4 regions of the Streptacidiphilus sp. PAMC 29251 genome follow, and region 2 is predicted to be linked to each of the others. Evidence: riboswitches for the same ligand, from Rfam matches in the RefSeq annotation. Region 2 holds a riboswitch; each other region holds the start of a gene.

Region 1 (5,328 bases), 1.6 Mb from region 2:
GTGCCGGCCCAGCCGCTCGGCCAGGTCGCAGCTGGTCTCGTAGGCGGCGAGCATGATCCGCTCGGAGATCTGCGTGGACAGCGCCCTGGCCTCGGCGGAGTCGAAGTCGAGCCGGAGCTTGAAGAAGACGTCCTGCAGGCCCATCACGCCCAGGCCGACCGGACGCCAGCGGGCGTTGGACACCCCGGCCTCGGGGGTCGGGTAGAAGTTGATGTCCACCACCCGGTCCAGGAAGGTCACCGCGGTGCGGACGGTGGAGTCGATCCGCTCCCAGTCCATCTCGCCGGACGGCAGCACATGGGCGCCCAGGTTGACCGAGCCGAGGTTGCAGACCGCGGTCTCGCCGTCGTTGGTCACCTCCAGGATCTCGGTGCAGAGGTTGGAGGAGTGGACCGTGCGGCCCGGCAGCGCGGTCTGGTTGGCGGCGCGGTTGGAGGCGTCCTTGAAGGTCATCCAGCCGTTGCCGGTCTGCGCCAGGGTGCGCATCATCCGGGCGTAGAGGGCCCGGGCCGGGAGGGTGCGGATGGCCAGCCCGGCCGCCTCGGCCTTGGCGTAGGCGGCGTCGAACTCGGCGCCCCACAGGTCCACCAGCTCGGGGACGTCGCCCGGGGAGAACAGCGACCACTCGGTGTCGGCGTCCACCCGGCGCATGAACTCGTCCGGGACCCAGTGCGCCAGGTTCAGGTTGTGGGTGCGGCGGGCCTCCTCGCCGGTGCTGTCGCGCAGTTCCAGGAACTCCTCGACGTCCGCGTGCCAGGTCTCCAGGTAGACGCAGGCCGCGCCCTTGCGGCGGCCGCCCTGGTTCACCGCGGCGACCGAGGAGTCGAGGGTGCGCAGGAACGGCACGATGCCGTTGGACTGGCCGTTGGTGCCGCGGATCAGGCTGCCCCGGGAGCGGATCCGGCTGTAGGAGAGGCCGATGCCGCCGGCGTGCTTGCTGAGCCGGGCGATCTGGGCGTAGCGCTCGTAGATCGAGTCCAGCTCGTCCAGCGGGGAGTCCAGCAGGTAGCAGGAGGACATCTGCGGGTGCCGGGTGCCGGAGTTGAACAGGGTGGGGGAGGAGGGCAGGTACTCGAGACGGCTCATCAGCCGGTACAGCTCGGCCACCTCGGCGACGGACTCCGTACCGTCCCCGACCTGGAGGCCGCAGGCGACGCGGAGCAGGAAGTGCTGCGGGGTCTCGATCACCTGACGGGTGATCGGGTGGCGCAGCAGGTAGCGGGAGTAGACCGTGCGCAGGCCGAAGTACTCGAAGCGGTCGTCGGCGGTGAAGTCGACCACCGCGTCCAGCGCCTCGGCGTGGGCGGCCACGAAGGCGGCGGTGGTGTCGCCGATCAGGCCCTCGCGGTGGCCGACCGCGATGGAGGCGGCGAAGCAGGTGGCGCCCTGTCCCGATGCCTCCTCGCGGATCTCCTCGGCCAGCAGCCGGGCGGCCAGCCGGGAGTACTGCGGGTCCTCGGCGATCAGCGCGGCGGAGGCCTCGATGGCCAGGCCGCGCAGCTCGGAGTAGTCGGCGATGGAGCTGCGGCCGCGCAGGGCGGCGGCGGCGACCCGGCCGGGGTCCACCTCAGTGAGGTCGGGGGAGCGCTCGGTGAGGGTGCGCAGCAGCGCGGTGCCGGGGGAGTCGGGGACGACGGGGCTGTCCGGCGCCAACGGGCCCTCGCCCTGGTGCGCGACTGTCGTCGTCGCTGCTGCGGTCTCGGTGATCGTCACTGTGCGCTCCTCGTTGGCGGCCGGTCGGCTGCGGGCCGCTGCCGGAGGCATGAGGAAGCGTGACGTCGCTGCGCGGAGCGCAGCACGGAACGCGTCCCCGGCCCACCCGCGAGGCCCGGACGTGCGTCGCCCCCCGGGGCATGCCGGGGAGAGCTGTCCGCAGGTACTCGGACTCGCGGGCGCATACGAAGCAACCCGCTCACCGCTGCGGGGCAGTCCCGGAATCGCACCGGGTTCCCCTGCATGGACAGCGAGAACGAGCATACATGTAGGGGTGCTTCTGGAAAGCACCCCTACATGTAGTGTCGCGAGTGCGCGGAGTCACCCCTCCAGCGCTGCCGGAAGGCGGGACATCTGGCGGTGTGTCAGATTCGGGGGGTAGTCGCGGGGGCGTCAGGCTCCCCGGCGCGAGCGGGAGCGAGGCGGGACCGGATGACGGTGCTGGGAACGGCTGTGCGGCGGGGGATCGGGGCCGGGGCGGCGGCGGGGCTGCTGCTGGTGCTGGGCACGGCCGGGACGGCGGAGGCGGTCTCCGCCGCCGCGGCGCCACAGGTGAAGATCTGCGGGAAGAACGCCACCAACCTCCGGAAGCCGCCATTGGCGCTGAGGTTCGACAAGCTGCACAAGGTCTACTACGTCGGCGGGTCCTGGTCCCGGTTCGGGCTCAAGGCGGGGAACAGCACCGGGGCCCGCTGCGCGGCGGTCCGCCCGGTGCTGGTGTTCGGGGCCCGGAACAGGCCGCTGCGCCAGGGCGACGTCCGGCTGCAGTGGAAGGCGAAGGCGGGGAGGGGCGGCAAGGCCGGCTGGCACGGGTCGGCCATGGTCGCCGAGAACGGGGTGCTGATGGGGCTGGCCGGACCGGCCAAGGGGCTGACCCTGCCGGCCGGGGCGCGGACCACGGTGCCGCTGCGGATGCGGTTCGCCACCGGCGCGCCGACCGGGCAGTGGCTGACCCTGGCGATCGGCTACGAGCCGGTGCTGCTGGAGGGGCAGACCGTGCCGCTGCCGGTGGGGGTCTCCGACCCGCACCTGTTCCGGGTGGCCCACCGGCCCCGTCCGCAGCCCCGTCCGCACCCCCGCCCGAGCACCGGGCCGCAGCGGCCGCAGCTGGCGGAGACCGGGGCCCCGGCGGCCACCGTGGCGGCCGCCGGCACCGCGCTGCTCTCCCTGGTCGGCGGCGCGGGCCTGGTCCGGCTCTCGCGCCGCCGCAGCAGTGACTAGCCGCAACGGCTAGTCCAGGTGGGTGGTGGTGTTGTAGCAGTCCAGGGCGAGCTGCCCGGACGGGGTGCGGGACCAGCGGGTGATCGAGGCGTTGCCGACCGCGCCCGCGCGGTCCACGGCGAGGATCGCCGCCTCGTCCAGGTCGTCCAGGATGTGGCGGAGCATCAGCACCACCGCGTCGTGGGCCACCAGCAGCACCCGGCGGGACTCCTCGACCTCGTAGAGGTCGCGGAGCAGGCTGCGGCAGCGCAGGGCGACGTCCGCCAGCGACTCGCCGCCGGGCGGGCGCCAGCGCAGCTCGCCGAGCAGCCGGCGGCGGGCCGCCTCGGCCGGGTGGTACAGCTCGATCGCGGCCTTGGTGACCATCTCCAGGACGCCCAGCTCGCGGTCCCGCAGCCGCTCGTCGGTGCGGACCGAGGGCAGCGGCAGCCCGGCCCGGTCGATCTCGGCGACCACCAGCTCGGCGGTCTCCTGGGCCCGCAGGTAGGGGGAGACCCAGAGGCTCTGCGGCAGCGGCCCGTCGGTACGGGCGGCCAGCCTGCGGCCCAGCGCGGTGGCCTGGTCCCGGCCCAGGGTGGTCAGGCTGAGGTCCGCGTCGCGGCAGGTGATGCCCGTGTCCAGCGCGCCGGCCGCCTCGGCGGCGGCGAAGGCGGCGTTGGCGGTGCTCTGGCCGTGCCGGGTGACGGTCAGCGAGAGCGGGCGTGGGAGGGCGGTGTGCGGCGGCGGTGGGACGGGTGCGGGCTGGCTGCGCTGGTGATGGTCGGTGAGCTCCACGGGTTCCCCCTGCGGGTCGTCCGGCCCGGCGCGGAGGTGCGTACGGGCCGCCGCTTCCAGTGTGCGGGAGCGGCGGCCCGTCAGGGGGGCGCAAAGGTGGTGCGTCAGGGAGCGAGGGGCGCGAGCCCCCTACGGCGTGAGGGCCGGGAGGGGCGCGGTGGCGGTGAGGTAGTCGGTGGGGGTGGTCTCGTCGGGGAGGGCGGACACCTTGGCGGCGCGCAGGGCCAGGGTGAGCACGGCGGCGACGGCGAGGTTGAGGACGAAGGCGGTGACGCCGATGTAGCCGATCTGGCCGATGCCGGGGATGTTGGCGGCGCTGCCGCCGAAGTGGGAGCCGGGTTTGCCGGGTGCGGCGATGCCGTAGGCCTCGTAGGTGCCGTAGGCCATCCCGGCGGCCCAGCCGGCCAGCAGGGCCCAGTGGTGGAACCAGCGCGAGAACAGCCCGCTGACGATGGCCGGGAAGGTCTGCAGGATCCAGATCCCGCCGAGCAGCTGCAGATTGATCGAGAACTGCTTGTCGATGCCCAGCACGAAGCCCAGCGCGCCCAGCTTCACCAGCAGCGACACGATCTTGGCGACCCTGGTCTCCTGCGCCGGGGTCGCGGCCGGGCGGAAGAACTCCCGGTAGATGTTCCGGGTGAACAGGTTGGCCGCCGCGATGGACATGATCGCGGCCGGCACCAGCGCGCCGATCCCGATCGCCGCGAAGGCCACCCCGGCGAACCAGGACGGGAACATCTGCTGGAACAGCTGCGGCACGGCGAGCTGGGCGTTGTAGCCCTTGACGCCCTTGCCGACGCCGGCCGCCAGCGCCATGAAGCCCAGCAGCGAGAGCAGCCCGAGCATCAGCGAGTAGGCCGGCAGGATCGCCAGGTTGCGGCGGATCGTGTTGCGGTCCTTGGCGGCCAGCACCCCGGTCGCCGAGTGCGGGTACATGAACAGCGCCATCGCCGAGCCCAGCGCCAGCGTCGCGTACGACCACTGCGCCTTGGGGCCTGGGATCAGCGAGCCCTTGGGCTTGCCGGTGGCCGGGCTGGTCTGCGCCAGCGAGGCGGCGGCGTCGTGGAAGACATGGCCGTAGCCGCCGAGCCGGATCGGGATGTAGATCACCGCCACGATCACCACGATGTAGACCAGGGTGTCCTTGACGAAGGCGATCAGTGCCGGGGCCCGCAGCCCGGAGGAGTAGGTGTACGCGGCCAGTACCGCGAAGGCGATCAGCAGCGGCAGGTCCTTGGCCCAGCCGCTGGAGCCGCCCACCCCCATGGTGTCCAGCACCGCCTGGATCCCGACCAGTTGCAGCGCGATGTACGGCATGGTGGCGAGGATGCCGGTCAGCGCCACGGCCAAGGCCAGGTAGCGGGAGCCGTAGCGGCCCCGGGCGAAGTCGGCCAGGGTGACATAGCCGCGGGCCCGGGCCACCGACCAGAGCCGGGGCAGGAACAGGAACACCAGCGGCCAGGCGACGATCGTGTACGGGACGGCGTAGAAGCCGGCCGCGCCCACGCCGTAGATCAGCGCGGGGACGGCGATGAAGGTGTACGCCGTGTAGAGGTCGCCGCCGAGCAGGAACCAGCTGACGATGGTGCCGAAGCCGCGTCCGCCGAGGCCCCACTCGTC
Region 2 (5,328 bases):
TCCACGCCGAGCGCGGCGAGGTCGGCGGCCTTCTCGGGGCTGCGCACCGCCACCGCGATCTGGTCGGCCGGGACCTTTTCCAGCAGGCTGTCGACGACGAGGCGGCCGAGCTGGCCGGTGGCGGCGGTGACAAGGATGGTCATGAGAGCTATTCCGATCGTTGCGTGGAACCCAAGTCGAACAGAAACGGACAATTCCTGCGCTTCCTACGCTAGGCGAGCCACTTTCGATTCGGAAGTACCCACTTTGGAGTAAGCTGGTGTCATGTCAGTTAGTGAGATTCCGTTCACGGTCTTCAGCAAGGACTGCCCCTCCCGGCTGGTCCTGGAGCATGTCACCAGCCGCTGGGGTGTGCTCGCCCTCGGCGCGCTGGCCGAGCGGACCTATCGCTTCAGCGAGCTGCGGCGGCGGATCGACGGGGTGAGCGAGAAGATGCTCGCGCAGACCCTGCAGACCCTGGAACGCGACGGCTTCCTGCTGCGCGAGGCGTATCCGGAGATCCCGCCCCGGGTCGAGTACAGCCTGACCGCGTCCGGCGTCGAGGCCGCGGAGCTGGTCATGGAGCTGGTCTGCTGGGTCGAGCAGCGGATGCCGCAGATCGTCGAGGCCCAGCAGGTCCGCGACGCGGCCGGAAAGCGACGGGCCGCATGAGGACCGGGACGCTGGGACGCAGCGGGGTCGTCGTCACCGAGCTGGGTCTCGGCGCGGGCCCGCTCGGCAACCTCTACACCGCGGTGAGCGACGCCGAGGCGACCGCCTGCGTCGACGCGGCCTGGGACGCCGGCGTGCGCTACTTCGACACCGCGCCGCACTACGGCATCGGTCTGGCCGAGCGCCGGCTCGGCGCCGCGCTGGGACAGCGGCCGCGTGACTCCTACGCGCTGTCGACCAAGGTCGGCCGACTGCTGGAGCCGGTCGCCGAGGTCAGCGGCGACGACCTGGCCAACGGCTTCGCGGTGCCGGCCACCCACCGCCGGGTCTGGGACTTCAGCGCCGACGGGGTGCGCCGCAGCATCGAGGACAGCCTGCTGCGGCTGGGGCTGGACCGGATCGACATCGCCTACATCCACGACCCGGACCACCACGGCCGGCAGGCCCTCGCCGAGGCGTACCCGGCGCTGGAGAAACTGCGCGGCGAGGGCGTGCTGCGGGCGATCGGGGCCGGGATGAACCAGTCCGCGCTGCTCACCCGCTTCGTCCGGGAGACCGACGTGGACGTGGTGCTACTGGCCGGCCGTTACACCCTGCTGGACCAGGACGGCCTGACCGAGCTGCTGCCGGAGGCCCAGCGGCGCGGCACCGGGGTGGTGGTCGGCGGCGCCTTCAACTCGGGTCTGCTGGCCGACCCGCGCCCCGGCGCCACCTTCGACTACTCCCCCGCCTCGGCCGAGCTGCTGGGACGCGCGCTGCGGATCAAGGCGGTCTGCGAACGCCACGGCGTGCCGCTGCGGGCCGCCGCGCTGCGCTTTCCGCTGGACCACCCCGCCGTCCGCAGCGTCCTGGTCGGCGCCCGCTCGGCGGCGGAGGCCGCCGACGCGGCGGCGATGATCGCCCGCCCCGTCCCGGCCGAACTGTGGGACGACCTGCGGACGGAGGGGCTGCTGGGCTGACGCGCCCAATTGTCCGTCAGAGCGAGACCGGCTCCGGCTGGGCCGGGGCGTTCGGCGCCTCGGCCGGCTCGCGGCGCGGGCTGAGCAGCCGCTCCGCCATCGGGCCGAAGACCAGGGCGATCACGGCCCACAGCAGCAACTGCGCGGCGACCGAGTAGAACCGGAACGAGAACAGCGTGTCCGCCGGGAAGCCGGGGAACACAATGGCGCCCTTGCTGTCGGTCAGCGGCAGCGGCGTCTCGGTCGCATGGTGGCCGAACTCCTTGACGTTGGCCGACAGTTCACCCAGCTGCGGCAGCAGGGCCATCACCACGCCGATGGCGACCGCGTAGGCGGCCAGCGCCAGCAGGGTGGCGTTCCAGTTGCCGAAGCGCGGCTGCAGCCGCTTGCCCAGCACCACCGCGCCGATCAGGAACAGCACCGAGCAGAGCACCATCGCCAGATAGAGGTTGCCCCGGACGTGGATGGTGTCGGGGTGGCCGATCGACGGCGGGTTGGCCGGGTACTTGATGAACGGCACGAAGTACATGCCGAGGAAGCCGCCGGCCGCCACCAGCAGCGCCAGGTTGCGGGGCTTCAGATTGCCGACCCGGCCCAGGCAGACCGCATAGGCGACAGCGAACAGCGCGCCCATGGCGATGCCGAAGAACACCATGCCGACACCGATGCCGATATTGGCCTGGATGGTGCGGCTGAAGATGTCGGGCCCGGCGTCAGGGACGGTGACCCCGGCCGCCTTGTCCAGGGCGTCCTGGGCCGCGTCGCGGGCGCTCTCGTAATTGATCGCGGTGTTGATGACGGGCTCGGCGAGGATCCGTGCGAACACGAACGCAAGCAGCCCGGCGACTGCGCCGGCGATGATGCCGCGCAGGATGAGTCTCTTCTCCATGTCCAGTTGTCCGTGCTTCTACTCGGCGGCGCGTCAGTGGCAGGGGAAGCCGAGGAAGTGGCGGGAGTCGTGCACGAACTCGTGGATGTGCATGTCGTTGCCGAACACGGAGTAGGCGCCCTGGTCAACGCCGATGAAGTAGTACACGGCCAGCGCGATCAGCGCGGTGCCGAACAGCCAGAGGACTGCCTTGGACACCGGGAGGACGACAGGTGTCGGTATCGCGACGGGGGGTGCGGTCAGACTGCTCATGAGTCGGAGCCTCCTTGAGTGGGATCGTGCGTCCCTCAGCGAATGGAGCGGAGTGATGGATGACTGTCTGACTTGCAGGCACCGTTCATCTGGATACGTCCGGTGTCCCGCTCACAGTGGCGCGACCGTGCTGGATTTCCACCAGCTTCCTCATGCCATCACTCAGGGTTGAGATTACGGACCTGTACGCAGCGCGTCAATCACGCCGGACGACCCGCGAGCAGCGCATGCAGCCGGTGCCCCACCTGCTCCGCGTCCGGCAATGGCTCGCCGAACGAGAGCCTGACGTCCTGATGGGAGTGCCGGCGGGTCAGCCGCAGCACGATTCCGTAGCGGTCGAGTGTGAGCGGACTCACGCTGACCACCGCGCGCAGCAGTTGAGGATCGATCAGGCCGAGCAGCGCGGCGACATGGTCCTGGTGGTCCTCGGCGAGGTGGATCAGCAGCGCCGACTCGACCGTCGCCAGCGGATCGGGCTCCACCCGCAGCAGCTCCGCCGGGTCGACCAGGGTGCTCGTCCCGGCGGTGGCGAGGGCCACCTGGCGCACGTCCAGCAGCAGCGACACCGTGCCGTCCGACTGCTGCGCACGGCGGGCGTTCCCGCCATGGCGGGAGGCAAGCAGGCCGGCCAGCCGCACCCTGGTCCGCACCCGGTCCCTGACCGCCAGCGGGGCGACATCGGTCCACTCCAGCACCAGCGGCAGCCCGCTGCCCTCCCCGGCCACCATCGCGGCCTCCCGGGCCAGCCTGCTGTCGGCCGGTACCCGCAGCCGCAGTTCGCCCCGCTCCACCACGACCAGGTCGGGGCCGAGGAGTTCATGCCGGCTGCCGTTGGCGACGGCGGTGAGCGAGGTCGCCCGCTGCAGCACGCTGCGCACCACCTCGGCCTCCGAGGGCTCATGCGCACGCGATTCCGCTGACTCTGCTGCTCGGCTCTCGGCGAGGTCCACGCGGCTCTCCATCCGTCCGGATCCATCTAGTTAGGCAAGCCTTACCTTATAGATTCTTCGCTTCCAGGCCAAGTACCCCTACGGTGTGGTCAGCGACAAGGGAGGTTCATCCATGTCTGCGCTCACCGCGGTGCTGGTGCTGGGCGGGACCGGGGAGGCGCGGCGGCTGGTCGGCGAGCTGGGGCGGGAGCCGGGGCTGACGGTGACCACCGCGTTGGCCGGGCGGGTGGCCGAGCCGCTGCCGCCCGCCGCCGGGGAGCTGCGGGTCGGCGGGTTCAACGGGGCCGAGGGGCTGGCGGCGTGGCTGCGGGAGCAGCGGATCGCGGCCGTGGTCGACGCCACCCACCCGTTCGCGGCGCGGATCAGCGCCAACGCGGCGCAGGCCGCGGCGGCGGTCGGGGTGCCGCTGCTGGCGCTGCGCCGGCCCGGCTGGACCGCGGTCGACGGCGACCGCTGGCACGAGGCCGGGTCGCTGGAGCAGGCCGCCGAGCTGCTGCCGGGTCTTGGGTCGCGGGTCTTTCTGACGACGGGTCGGCTGGGCCTCGCCGCCTTCGCCGGGCTGTCCGAGCTGTTCTTCCTGGTCCGATCGGTCGATCCGCCGCGGACGCCGCTGCCGGCCCGGAGCCAACTGCTGCTCGACCGCGGCCCGTTCAGCCTGGATGGCGAACGGGCGCTGCTGCGCGAGCACCGGATCGACGTCCTGGTCACCAAGGACAGCGGCGGCGCGGCCACGGCCGCCAAGCTGATCGCCGCGAGGGAGGCCGGGCTGCCGGTGGTCGTGGTGCGGCGTCCGGCGGCGGAGCCCGGGGTGGAGACGGTCACGGACGTGGCCGCCGCGGTCAACTGGCTTCGTGGTCAGCTGGCTTCGCGGGCTCGTCTGAGCAGGTAGGTGTCCATGATCCAGCCCTTGCGGGCGCGGGCCTCGGCGCGTACCCGCTGGATGGTCGGCGCGATCTCGGCGACGGGCCCGGAGAGCAGCAGTTCGTCCGGGGTGCCGATGTAGGCGCCCCAGTAGATGGTGAACGCCTCCGGCTCGGCGAGCCCGGCGTAGGCGTCGTGCGCGTCCAGCATCACCGCGACGTCGTCCGGGATGTCGGCGGGGGCCATCGCGGCGAGCCGGCGGCCGGTGGTGACCGTCACCGGTTGCCCGACCCGGTTCAGCGGGATCCGATGGCCGGCCGCGAGGGCGGAGACGCAGCTGATCCCGGGGACGACGGCGTACTCAAAGGCGGCCCCAGCCTCAAAGGCGACCTCGCCGCGGGCGAGGACCTCGTCCACCGCGGCGATGGTGCTGTCGTAGAGCGAGGGATCGCCCCAGACCAGCAGCGCGCCGGTGCCGTCGGCGGGCACCTCGTCGCGGACGAACGCCTGGTAGAGGTCGGCCCGGCGGGCCCGCCAGTCCCGGACCGCGGCGGCGTAGGCGGCCGGGGCCGCGGCGCGGTCCCGGTCCGGGTCGCCGGCCTGGACCACCCGGTGCCCGGGGCGGGCGTACTGCGCGAGCATGTCCTGGCGCAGCCGCACCAGATCGCTCTTCTCCTCGCCCTTGTCCAGGACCAGGAAGACGTCCGCCCGGCCGATGGCCTTGACCGCCTGGAGCGTGAGGTAGTCGGGATCGCCCGCCCCGATG
Region 3 (5,328 bases), 730 kb from region 2:
CGACAGCCCCTTCGCGACCAGGTGGGCGACCTCCCGCTCGCGGCGGGTGAGCATGTCCGCACCGGTCGGGGGCTGTTCCTGACGGGGCGCGGGCAGCAGCAGGTCGGCGTCGGTGAGGGCCGACTCGATCACCAGCTCCAGGTCGACTCCGGCGCCCAGCCGGACCCCTGCCTCGAACTCCTCGTCGCCCACGGCGTCCCGCGCGCTCTGCTCGACCACCTGGTGCACCCCGCGCATCTCCCGGACGCCGCTGAGCGGCAGGCCCGAGCGCTTCCAGCAGGTCTGGGCCGCACCCAGCAGCCAGGCGCCCCTGCCGTGCCGCCCGGACCGCACCGCGAGCCAGCCGAGCACCTCCAGGGCGTAGGCGATGCCGGTGGGCTCCCCCAACTCGGCCTTGGCGGCCAGGGCTTCCCTCGCGCTCACGGCGCAGTCGGTGCTCTCGCCCTCGTTGTAGAGACTAAGGGCCCGCCCCACCAGCAGATAGCCCCGCATCCAGCACTCGGCCGGGGCGTCGGCCAGGGCGGCCAACTGCTGGTCGTAGGCGGCGGTGGCCGCGCTCCACTTCCCGGCGAGCAGCCGGCTGAGGCCGAGGTGCATCATCATCAGCGCCTCGGCGGTGGGATCCGTGCCGAACTCGATGTGGGCGGCGATCTGCTGGGAGTGGTACTGGACCGCGTCATGGTCGCCGCGCCAGCCGGCCGACTGCGCCAGGAAGTGGTGGGCGTGGGTGCGCAGCCGGTTGTCGTCCAGCGCCTCGGCGATCGCCAGTGCCTCGTTGAGGCCGGCCAGGGCGGTGTCGTGGTCGCCCCGGAAGAGGGAGAGATTGGCACCCCAGCTGAGCGCCAGCGAGCGGGCCGCCGTGGGCTCGGGCTGGACGGCGAGGGCGCGGTCCAGCCAGAGCCGGCCCTCGGCGAGCAGCCCGGAGCAGACCCAGAACTCCCACAGCTCGGTGGTGAGGGCCAGGGCGCTGTCGGGGGCCTCGGCGCTGTTGGCGATGCAGAAGTCCACGGCCGCACGGAGGTTCTCGATCTCCATCAGCAGCCCACGGAAAAAGGGCAGTTGATCATCAGTCAGAAAGTCCGCCCGGAAGTCCCGGACCGCCCTGCGGTAGTGGTCCAGGTGCCGGGCCCGGACCGCGCACTCCTCGCCGGCCTTCGCCAGCCACTCGCCGCCGTACTCGCGGATGGTGTCCAGCAGGCGGTAACGGGTGCCGCCGGACGATTCGTCGACTCGTAGCACCACCGACTTGTCGACAAGTCCGATCAGGTGCTCCACCACCGCCTCGGAGCGCAGCTCCCCGCCCGCGCAGACCTGCTCCACCGCGGCGAGGTCGAAGCTCCCGGCGAAGACCGAGAGCCGGGCCCAGAGCAGCCGCTCCTCGGGCGTGCACAGCTCATGGCTCCAGCCGATGGTGGTCCTTAGCGTCTGGTGCCGGGGCAGCAGCGCGCGCCGACCGCCGGTCAGCAGCCGGAAGCGGTCCTCCAGCCGCGCCGCCAGCTGCTCCAGCGGGATCGCCCGCAGCCGCACCGTCGCCAGCTCGATCGCCAGCGGGATCCCGTCCAGTCGGCGGCAGAGCGCCAGCACATCGTCGCGGTTGTCCCCGGTGAGCCGGAATCCGGGCAGGACGGCCGCCGCGCGCTGGGCGAACAGGGCCACCGCTCCCCCGCCGTCGGCCTCCTCCGGCTCGACCGGCAGCGGTGGGATCACCAGGGTGTGCTCGCCCGGGACGTCCAGCGGCTGACGGCTGGTGCTGAGGATGCTCACTCCGGGCGCGTCCCGGAGCAGCAGGTCGGCGAGCATGGCGCAGGCGTCGACCAGGTGCTCGCAGGTGTCCAGCAGCAGCAGGATCGAGCGGTCGGCCAGGTAGTCGGTGAGGAAGTCCAGCGGCGGCCGGACCGTCTGGTCGATGAGGCCGAGCGCCACACACACCGCCCGGGGCAGCAGCTCGGCGTCCTTGAGGCCGGAGAGCTCGACCAGGAACACCCCGTCGTGGTAACGGTCCTGGTGCCGCTCGCGCAGCCGGGCCGCGGTGCGCAGCGCTATCCGGGTCTTGCCGACGCCGCCGGGGCCGGTCAGGGTGACCATCCGCGCCTGTACCAGCAGCCTTTCCACGGATGCCAGTTCGACCCCGCGTCCGACAAAGCTGGTGACCTCGGCCGGGAGATCGCCGGCCCGCCTGCCCTGGACGCCTAAGGTCATGCCCACCTCACACGCATCGCCGGTACTCACCGTTCCGATCGTATCGGGACTGTCCCGCTCCGCGCCGGTGATCAGCAAGAACAGTTCCGCGGGGACCGGAGTGACGTGGGTCATCCCACAGGCCGCCGGGCCCGCTCCCGGTTGACTGGCCACCAGCGGGCATGGTGGGATTTCGAGGCCTGATACGGCGGCAATGATGAGGAAGTCCGGTGCGAATCCGGCGCGGTCCCGCCACTGTCACCGGGCGGCGCGCCCACCGCATCGGGCGCGGTCGTCCGCGAGCCAGGAACTCTGGCCGCCGTCACCACGACACGGGGCGCGGACCCCGAGTGAGGACTGCCCCCATGCGCTGCCGCGCCGTTGTGCCCTTCTGCCTGCGCGCCGTCCGATGACGCCGCCCATGGACGCGTTGCGTCTGGTCGGGGTGGGCATGGGCCCGGGTGACCCCGAGCTGGTCACCGTCAAGGCGGTGCGGATCCTGCGCGAGGCCGCGGTGATCGTCGTCCCGGTGCTGGACACCGGGGAGACCGGGCGGGCCGAGGCCACCGTGCTGCAGCACACCGAGCCCGGCGCCAAGGTCGAGCGGATCGTCTTCGCCCTCAACGAGCGCCAGGACACGGCCAGGCGCGAGGCCGCCTGGGACGCCGCCGGCGCCCGCGTCGCCGAGCTGCTGCGGGAGCACGGCAGCGTCGCCTTCGCGACCATCGGCGACCCCAATGTCTACTCCACCTTCACCTACCTCGCGCAGACCCTGGTCCCGCTGCTGCCGGGGCTGGTGGTGGAGACCGTCCCCGGCATCACCGCCATGCAGGACCTGGCCGCGCGCAGCGGCACCGTGCTGGCCGAGGGCACCGAGCCGCTCACCCTGGTCCCGGTCACCGCGGGCTCCGACGTGCTGCGGGACGCCCTGGCCGGGCCCGGCACGGTCGTCGCCTACAAGTTCGGACGGCTGGCGGCGCAGGTCACCGAGGCGCTGCGGGAGACCGGCCGGGACGGCAGCGCGGTCTGGGGCTCCGCGCTGGGCCTGCCGGACGAGCGGATCCGCCCGGCCGGGCATCCGCTGGACGGCCCGCTCCCCTACCTCTCGACCCTGATCGCACCCGCGACCCGTACCCGCCGTGGAGGCAAGCTGTGAGCGATCGACCTGTCGGCAAAGTGACCTTCGTGGGCGCCGGGCCCGGCGCCGCCGACCTGCTGACGTTCCGTGCGGCCCGGGCGATCGCCGAGGCCGACACGGTGATCTGGGCCGCCAGCCTGGTCCAGGCCGAGGTGCTGGAGCACGCCCGCGCGGACGCCGAGATCCTGGACTCCTCGCTGATCCCGATGGAGGACGTGCTCGCGGTCTACGTCCGGGCCGCCGCGGAGGGCCGGAAGGTCGCCAGGATCCACTCCGGCGACCCCTCGCTCTGGGGCGCGGTGCAGGAGCAGTTGGACCGCTGCCGGGAGCTGGGCCTGGACACCGAGATCGTCCCCGGGGTCTCCTCGTTCGCCGCCGTCGCCGCCATCGCGCAGCGGGAGCTGACCATTCCCGAGGTGGCCCAGAGCGTCATCCTGACCCGGCTCGGCGGCGGCAAGACGCCGATGCCGCCCGGCGAGGAGGTGCGGGACTTCGCCCGGCACGGCACCACCATGGCGATCTTCCTCTCCGCCGCCAGGAGCAAGCAGTTGGTCGAGGAGCTGACGGCGGGCGGCTATCCGCCGGAAACCCCGGTGATCATCGCCTACCAGGCCACCTGGCCGGACGAGCTGGTGCTGGAAGGGACGCTGGAGACGCTGGAGGCCACCGTCAAGGAGCACCGGCTGTGGAAGCACACCCTGTTCCTGGTCGGCCCGGCGCTCGCCGCGACCGGCACCCGCTCGCACCTCTACCACCCCGGCCACTTCCACGGCTTCCGCCGCGCGGACCCGGCCGCGCGGCGCGCCCTGCGCGGCACGCCGCAGTGACGTCCGGCGCAGTGACGTCCGGCGCACGGATCATTGTGCTGGGTGCGGCACTGGCTCCGGACCATCGCGCGCTGGTCGACGGGGCCGCGCTGGTGCTGGGCGCGCAGCGGCATCTGGATACCGCGGGGGTGAAGGACGAGCGCGCGGTGGTGCTGGGACCGCTGGCCCCCGCGCTGGACCGGGTGGCCGCGGCGACCGGCCGGGTGCTGGTGCTGGCCTCCGGCGACCCCGGGTTCTTCGGCATCGTCCGGGCCCTCGCCGAGCGCTTCGGCCCCGACGCCCTGGACGTGCGGCCGGGGGTGAGCAGCATCGCCGAGGCCTTCGCCAGGCTCGGGCTGCCCTGGGACGACGCCGTGGTCGTCAGCGCCCACGGCCGCGACCCGCGGACCGCGTTCAATGTCTGCCGGGCGCAGCGCAAGGTCGCCGTGCTGACCGCGCCCGGCGCGGGTCCGGCCGAGATCGGCGCGGCGCTGCTGGCGATGCCGGGGGTGGAGCGGCGACTGGTGGTCGCCACCGACCTGGGCGGCGCCGGTGAGTCGGTGCAGCAGGTGACCCCGGCTCAGGCCGCCGCCCGGGACTGGCCGGGAGTGCAGGTGGTGCTCTGCCTGGGCCCGGGCGCAGCCCTCGGCCCGATGCGGTCGCTGGCCGGACCCGCCCGGCCCGCCGAGAGCGGCTGGGGCCTGCCCGAGGACGCCTTCGACCACCGCGACTCGCTGGTCACCAAGGCCGAGATCCGCGCCCTGGCCCTGGCCAGGCTCGGGCCCCGACCGGGCGAACTGGTCTGGGACATCGGCGCCGGCAGCGGCTCGGTGGCCGTGGAGTGCGCCCGGCTGGGCGCCGCCGTGGTCGCCGTGGAGCGGGCCGAGGACGGCGCCGACCGGGTCCGCGCCAACGCCGCCGCGCACGGGGTGGACGTGGCCGTGGTCCACGGCAGCGCCCCGCAGGCGCTGGACGGTCTGCCGGACCCTGACGCCGTCTTCGTCGGCGGCGGAGCCGATCTGCCCGCCATCGTCACCGCCTGCGCCGAGCGGGCCCGGCGGACGGTGGTGGTGACCCTGGTCGCCCTGGACCGGGTGCCCGGCGTGCGGGCGGCGCTGCTCGCGGCCGGCTTCAGCGCCGAGGGCGTGCAGCTCCAGGTGTCCCGGCTGGCCCCGCTGCCGGGCGAGATCTCCCGACTGGCCGCCA
Region 4 (5,328 bases), 720 kb from region 2:
GCGGGCGCCGGGCAGGAACCAGGCCGGCATCGGGCCGAGCTCCCCGGCGATGTCGATCTCGGAGAACGGCAGGCCGAGGGCGGTGAGCGGGTCTCCGGTGAGCAGTTGCGGGGTGATCCGGACGCTGGTGCCGACCGCCGGCCGGGTGTCGCCGGCGGTCCCGGTGGACCCCGGTGCGGCGGCTTCCAGGCGGCGGGTGACGGTCTGCGCGGTGGTGCCGAGCACCTCGCCGACGACGGCGTGCCCGCCGGCCCACTCCAGGCCGTAGCGGCCGGGGTTCTGGGTCTCCCGGGAGCGGGTCAGCTCGACCCGGTCCGCGGCGACCGCGTGCACCCGCAGGCCGCCCGCCGCGGCGGGCGCGGCGCCGCCGGGGCGCACCGAGTAGTCGGAGACCACCCGTCCGGCGACCAGGGCCGCCGCGCCGGTCCCCACGGCGAGGGCGCCGGCCCCCACGGCGGCGGCGGTCGCGCTTCTTCCCCAGCCCATGTCGCTCCCCACGGTTGCTCCCACACCAGGCCACTGCCCGCTCCACCCCATCCCAATGCCGCCGGGGCCGGTGCGCCAGTGGTGCGCGGCCATCCGGACGGGGTGTACGACTCGGCCGGCCGCACCTGACACAGTGGGCATTGCCGCTGGTCCGGGGCGTGGGTAGCGTGCCGGGCACCATTCCCGGCTCGGAAGCAGGTCCCCGTGGGCACGACCGCCACCGCCAACGGCAGTGTCTCGTTCTGGTACTCGGCCATCGGACTCCCCACCCCACGCCCCGCTCTGGACGGCTCGGCCGAGGCCGACGTCTGCATCGTCGGCGGCGGCTACACCGGTCTGTGGACCGCGTACTACCTGAAGCAGGCCGACCCCGGGCTCCGGGTCACCGTCCTGGAGCAGCGCTTCTGCGGCTACGGCGCGTCCGGCCGCAACGGCGGCTGGCTCTACAACGGCTTCGCCGGGCGCGGGGCCTTCGCCCGCAGCTACGGGAAGCCGGGCGCGATCGCGATGCAGCAGGCGATGAACGGCTCGGTGGACGAGGTGATCGCGGTCTGCGCGGCCGAGGGCATCGACGCGGACATCGTCAAGGGCGGAGTGATGGAGGTCGCCAGGACCCCGGCCCAGCTGGAGCGGCTCAAGGCCTACGTCGAGAACGAGCACTCCTTCGGCGAGACCGACCAGCTGCTGCTGAGCCCGGCCGAGGCGGCCGAGCGGATCACGGTGGCGGGGACCCTCGGCGGCAGCTGGACCCCGCACGGGGCCAGGATCCAGCCGGCCAAGCTGGTCCGCGGGCTGGCCCGGGTGGTCGAGGCGATGGGGGTCACCGTCCACGAGGGCACCACGGTCACCGAGATCGTGCCGGGCGGCTCGGGGGCGCCGGCCAAGGCGGTGACCGCGCGGGGCACCGTGTCGGCCCGGTTCGTGCTGCGGGCCACCGAGGGCTTCACCGCGGCGCTGCGCGGCGAGAAGCGGTCCTGGCTGCCGATGAACTCCTCGATGGTGGTCACCGAGCCGCTGCCGCCCGCGTTCTGGGAGGCGGTGGGCTGGGACGGGCGGGAAACCCTGGGCGACATGGCGCATGCCTACATGTACGCGCAGCGGACCGCGGACGACCGGATCGCGCTGGGCGGGCGCGGCGTCCCGTACCGCTTCGGGTCGCGGACCGACAACGACGGGACGACGCCGCAGCAGACCGTCGACCAGCTGCGGCAGATCGTCATGGACTTCTTCCCGGCGGCGGGGTCCCTGGCTGGTGACGTGCGGATCGACCACGCCTGGTCCGGGGTGCTCGGGGTGCCCAGGGACTGGTGTTCGACCGTGGACCTGGACCGGACCACCGGGCTCGGCCTGGCCGGCGGCTATGTCGGCAGCGGCGTCACCACCACCAACCTGGCCGCGCGGACCCTGCGCGACCTGGTGCTGCGGGAGCTGGGCAGCGGCGGTGACACCGAACTGACCGGGCTGCCCTGGGTCGGGCACCGGGTCCGGGCCTGGGAGCCCGAGCCGCTGCGCTGGATCGGCGTCCACGGCATGTACGCCGCCTACTACGCGGCGGACCGGCAGGAGCGGGGCGGGCGGGCCGGCGCCTCGCCGATCGCCAAGGTCGCGGATGTGATCTCCGGGCGGCACTGAGGCGGGTGCTGCGGGGCGGCACTGACTCTGCGGAGTCGGCCCGGGACGCTCCGAGATGCGGATCAGGCAGCTTTGGCGGACGCTGGAAGCCGGGGGGAAGCCGGTATTCGGAAGACCGCAGCACTCGACACCTTGGGGTGCCCATGCCTGTCCTTCTGTGCCTGATCACCGCTCCACTCGGCCTCGCCGTCCTGCTCGGCATGTCCTGGTTCGAGGACCATGTCCTGCGCCCGCCCACCAGCCCGGCCGACCGGGTGGTGCGACACGAGAAGTCGGTGGAACTGCTGCGGGTCGTCCGCGCTCCGCTGCAGCTCCCTGCCGCCGCCTCCCCGCCCGCGCTGCCGCAGAGCAACGACTCCGCAGCCTGAGCAGGTCCGGCCCGGCTGCCCTGAGCTGTGTTGACGGTCGGTCCGGCGGCGTGGTGGGATCGAGCGCAAAGCTGTTCGGAGGCATCGAGAGGAAGTCCGGTGACGGAGGGAGCACCCTCCTAGTCCGGCGCGGTCCCGCCACTGTCACCGGGGAGCGTCCCCGGCGTTCTGAGGAATCAGAGCGCCGGGGACGCGTCGATCCGGGAGCCAGGAGACTCTCGCCCCCGGTTCGTCGATCCAGGGCGCGGACCCTGAGTGAGGACATCCACGCCATGCGCGCTGCCCTGCCGCCACCACCTCCCGGTGCCGTCCCCTTCCCTGCGCAGCCACCCCGCTGACCGCCGTGCGCGCAAGCGCGGGCGCAGGCGCCACAGCACTCGGTCTGGTTCTCGGCCACGCCGCCGACGCCGCCTTCGGCGATCCCCGGCGCGGGCATCCGGTGGCTGGATTCGGACGTTCGGCGGGCGCCGCGGAGCGGCTGCTCTGGCGGGACCGCCGGGACGCCGGGGCACTGTTCACCGCGCTCTGCGTGGGGACGGTGGCCGCCGCCGCGACCGTGGCCGACCGTACTGCCGCCCGCTCCGGCACCGGGCGGCTGCTGCTCACCGCCGCCGCGACCTGGACCGTGCTCGGCGGCGCCTCGCTGGTGCGCGAGGCCCGCACCATCGGCGCCTCGCTGGAGGGCGGGGACCTGGCGGCAGCCCGGGAGCGGTTGCCGTATCTCTGCGGGCGTGATCCGCGTGAGCTGACCGAGCAGGAGGTCGCCCGCGCGGTGGTCGAGTCGGTGGCCGAGAACACGGCGGACGCGGTGGTGAACGCCCTGGTCTGGGGCGCGGTCGCGGGCGTGCCCGGGCTGCTGGTCTTCCGTGCGGTGAACACCCTGGACGCCATGGTCGGCCACCGCTCGCCGCGTTATCTGCGCTTCGGCTGGGCCTCGGCCCGGCTGGACGACGTGGCCGGCTGGCCCGGCGCGCGGCTGACCGCGCTGCTGACCGTCGCCGCGGCCGCCGCCGGGGGGCGGCGGAGCGGCGACGCCTGGCGGGTGTGGCGGCGGGACGCTCCCGCCCACCCGAGCCCCAACGCGGGGCAGGCCGAGGCGGCCTTCGCGGGGGCGCTGGGGGTGCGGCTGGGGGGAACCCTTCGCTATGGCACCCAGGTGCAGCACCGGGCGGTGCTGGGGGCGGAGTTGCGTCCGGTGGCAGTGGGGGACATCGAACGGGCGTGCGTACTGTCGCGGCGGGTCGGGTTGTCGGCGGTCGTCGCCACGGCCGGGCTGAGCCTGCTACTGCGAAGGGGACGGCGATGAAGGGCGCACTGCGGGGGTCGCTGCGGGGGTCGCTGCTGGTCGCGGGGACCACCTCGGACGCCGGAAAGAGCGTGGTCACCGCCGGGATCTGCCGCTGGCTGGCCCGGCAGGGGGTCGCCGTCGCACCGTTCAAGGCGCAGAACATGTCGCTGAACTCCTTCGTCACCACCGACGGCGCCGAGATCGGCCGGGCGCAGGCCATGCAGGCGGCGGCGGCCGGGGTGGAGCCCGCGGCGGCGATGAACCCGGTGCTGCTCAAGCCGGGGGCGGACGGCCGCAGTCAGGTGGTGGTGCTGGGGCAGGCGGTGGCCGAGGTCGGCGCGCTGGACTATCGCGAGCGCAAGCCCGCGCTGCTGCGGATCGCCCTGGACTGCCTGGCCGACCTGCGCGAACGCTATGACGTGGTGGTCTGCGAGGGGGCCGGCTCCCCCGCCGAGATCAACCTGCGCGACCGGGACATCGCCAACATGGGCCTGGCGGTGGCGGCTTCACTGCCGGTGGTGGTGGTCGGCGACATCGACCGCGGCGGCGTCTTCGCCGCCATGTACGGGACGCTGGCGCTGCTGTCGGCCGAGGACCAGCGCCACCTCTCCGGCTGGATCGTCAATAAGTTCCGTGGCGACGTCCGGCTGCTGAAGCCGGGTCTGGACATGCTGGAGCAGCTGACGCACCGTCCGTCGCTGGGGGTGCTGCCGATGCTGCAGGGGCTGTGGCTGGACGCCGAGGATTCGCTGGACCTGGCCGGTCTGGTGGACCGGGCCCCGAGCGGGGCCGCGGTCGGCGGCGAGGTGCTGCGGGTGTCGGTGGTGCGGCTGCCGCGGCTGTCCAACTTCACCGATATCGACGCGCTGGCGCAGGAACCCGGTGTGCTGGTGCGCTGGGCGACCCGTCCGGAGGAGCTGGCGGACGCCGACCTGGTCGTCCTGCCGGGGACCAGGGCCACCGTGGCCGACCTGGCCTGGCTCCGGGAGCGCGGGCTGGACGCGGCGCTGGCCCGGCGGGCCGCCGAGGGGCGCCCGGTGCTGGGGGTCTGCGGCGGCTACCAGATGCTGGCCCGGAGCATCACCGACGAGGTGGAGTCGCGGGCGGGCACGGTGGCCGGGCTCGGGCTGCTGCCGGTGCGGGTGGAGTTCGCGCTGGCCAAGACGCTGGCGCGGCCGGTGGGTTCGGCCTACGGGGAGACCGTGGCCGGCTATGAGATCCACCACGGCGTGGCGACCGTGGAGGGTGGGCAGAGCTTCCTTGACGGGTGCCGGGAGGGGGCGGTCTGGGGGACGACCTGGCACGGGGCGCTGGAGAACGACGGCTTTCGGCGGGCCTTCCTGCGCGAGGTGGCCGGGCTGGCCGGGCGGGACTTCGTCCCCGCGGCCGAGACCTGCTTCGCCGCCGCGCGGGAGGAACGTCTTGACCGGCTGGGGGATCTGATCGAGGAACACGCGGACACCGCGGCGCTGCTGCGGCTGATCGAGGGCGGCGTGCCGGCCGGGCTGCCGTTCGTACCACCGGGTGCGCCATGAGCGACGACATGAACATCTC

What was found. Region 2 has a riboswitch for cobalamin ahead of ACXKR8_RS39465 (CbtB domain-containing protein). Riboswitches for the same ligand answer to the same signal wherever they lie in the genome.
Region 1: another riboswitch for cobalamin. It lies ahead of ACXKR8_RS32275 (ribonucleoside-diphosphate reductase subunit alpha); the one in region 2 lies ahead of ACXKR8_RS39465 (CbtB domain-containing protein).
Region 3: another riboswitch for cobalamin. It lies ahead of cobI (precorrin-2 C(20)-methyltransferase); the one in region 2 lies ahead of ACXKR8_RS39465 (CbtB domain-containing protein).
Region 4: another riboswitch for cobalamin. It lies ahead of ACXKR8_RS35990 (cobalamin biosynthesis protein); the one in region 2 lies ahead of ACXKR8_RS39465 (CbtB domain-containing protein).

Annotation. Positions count from the first base shown of each region.
Region 1 is NZ_CM135725.2:6,748,974-6,754,301, forward strand. It holds gene ACXKR8_RS32275 (ribonucleoside-diphosphate reductase subunit alpha) at 1-1,764, opposite strand, end outside; cobalamin riboswitch at 1,855-1,981, opposite strand; gene ACXKR8_RS32280 (hypothetical protein) at 2,146-2,934, shown strand; gene ACXKR8_RS32285 (histidine phosphatase family protein) at 2,944-3,708, opposite strand; gene mctP (monocarboxylate uptake permease MctP) at 3,838-5,328, opposite strand, start outside.
Region 2 is NZ_CM135725.2:8,321,728-8,327,055, reverse strand. It holds gene ACXKR8_RS39485 (SDR family oxidoreductase) at 1-143, opposite strand, end outside; gene ACXKR8_RS39480 (winged helix-turn-helix transcriptional regulator) at 265-651, shown strand; gene ACXKR8_RS39475 (aldo/keto reductase) at 648-1,610, shown strand; gene ACXKR8_RS39470 (CbtA family protein) at 1,627-2,499, opposite strand; gene ACXKR8_RS39465 (CbtB domain-containing protein) at 2,533-2,751, opposite strand; cobalamin riboswitch at 2,792-2,926, opposite strand; gene ACXKR8_RS39460 (DUF2470 domain-containing protein) at 2,952-3,713, opposite strand; gene ACXKR8_RS39455 (cobalt-precorrin-6A reductase) at 3,814-4,590, shown strand; gene cobF (precorrin-6A synthase (deacetylating)) at 4,557-5,328, opposite strand, start outside.
Region 3 is NZ_CM135725.2:7,591,477-7,596,804, reverse strand. It holds gene ACXKR8_RS35955 (ATP-binding protein) at 1-2,199, opposite strand, end outside; cobalamin riboswitch at 2,371-2,513, shown strand; gene cobI (precorrin-2 C(20)-methyltransferase) at 2,600-3,334, shown strand; gene cobM (precorrin-4 C(11)-methyltransferase) at 3,331-4,143, shown strand; gene cbiE (precorrin-6y C5,15-methyltransferase (decarboxylating) subunit CbiE) at 4,155-5,328, shown strand, end outside.
Region 4 is NZ_CM135725.2:7,605,975-7,611,302, reverse strand. It holds gene ACXKR8_RS36005 (alpha/beta hydrolase family protein) at 1-486, opposite strand, end outside; gene ACXKR8_RS36000 (NAD(P)/FAD-dependent oxidoreductase) at 691-2,118, shown strand; gene ACXKR8_RS35995 (hypothetical protein) at 2,262-2,486, shown strand; cobalamin riboswitch at 2,575-2,704, shown strand; gene ACXKR8_RS35990 (cobalamin biosynthesis protein) at 2,830-3,792, shown strand; gene ACXKR8_RS35985 (cobyric acid synthase) at 3,789-5,309, shown strand.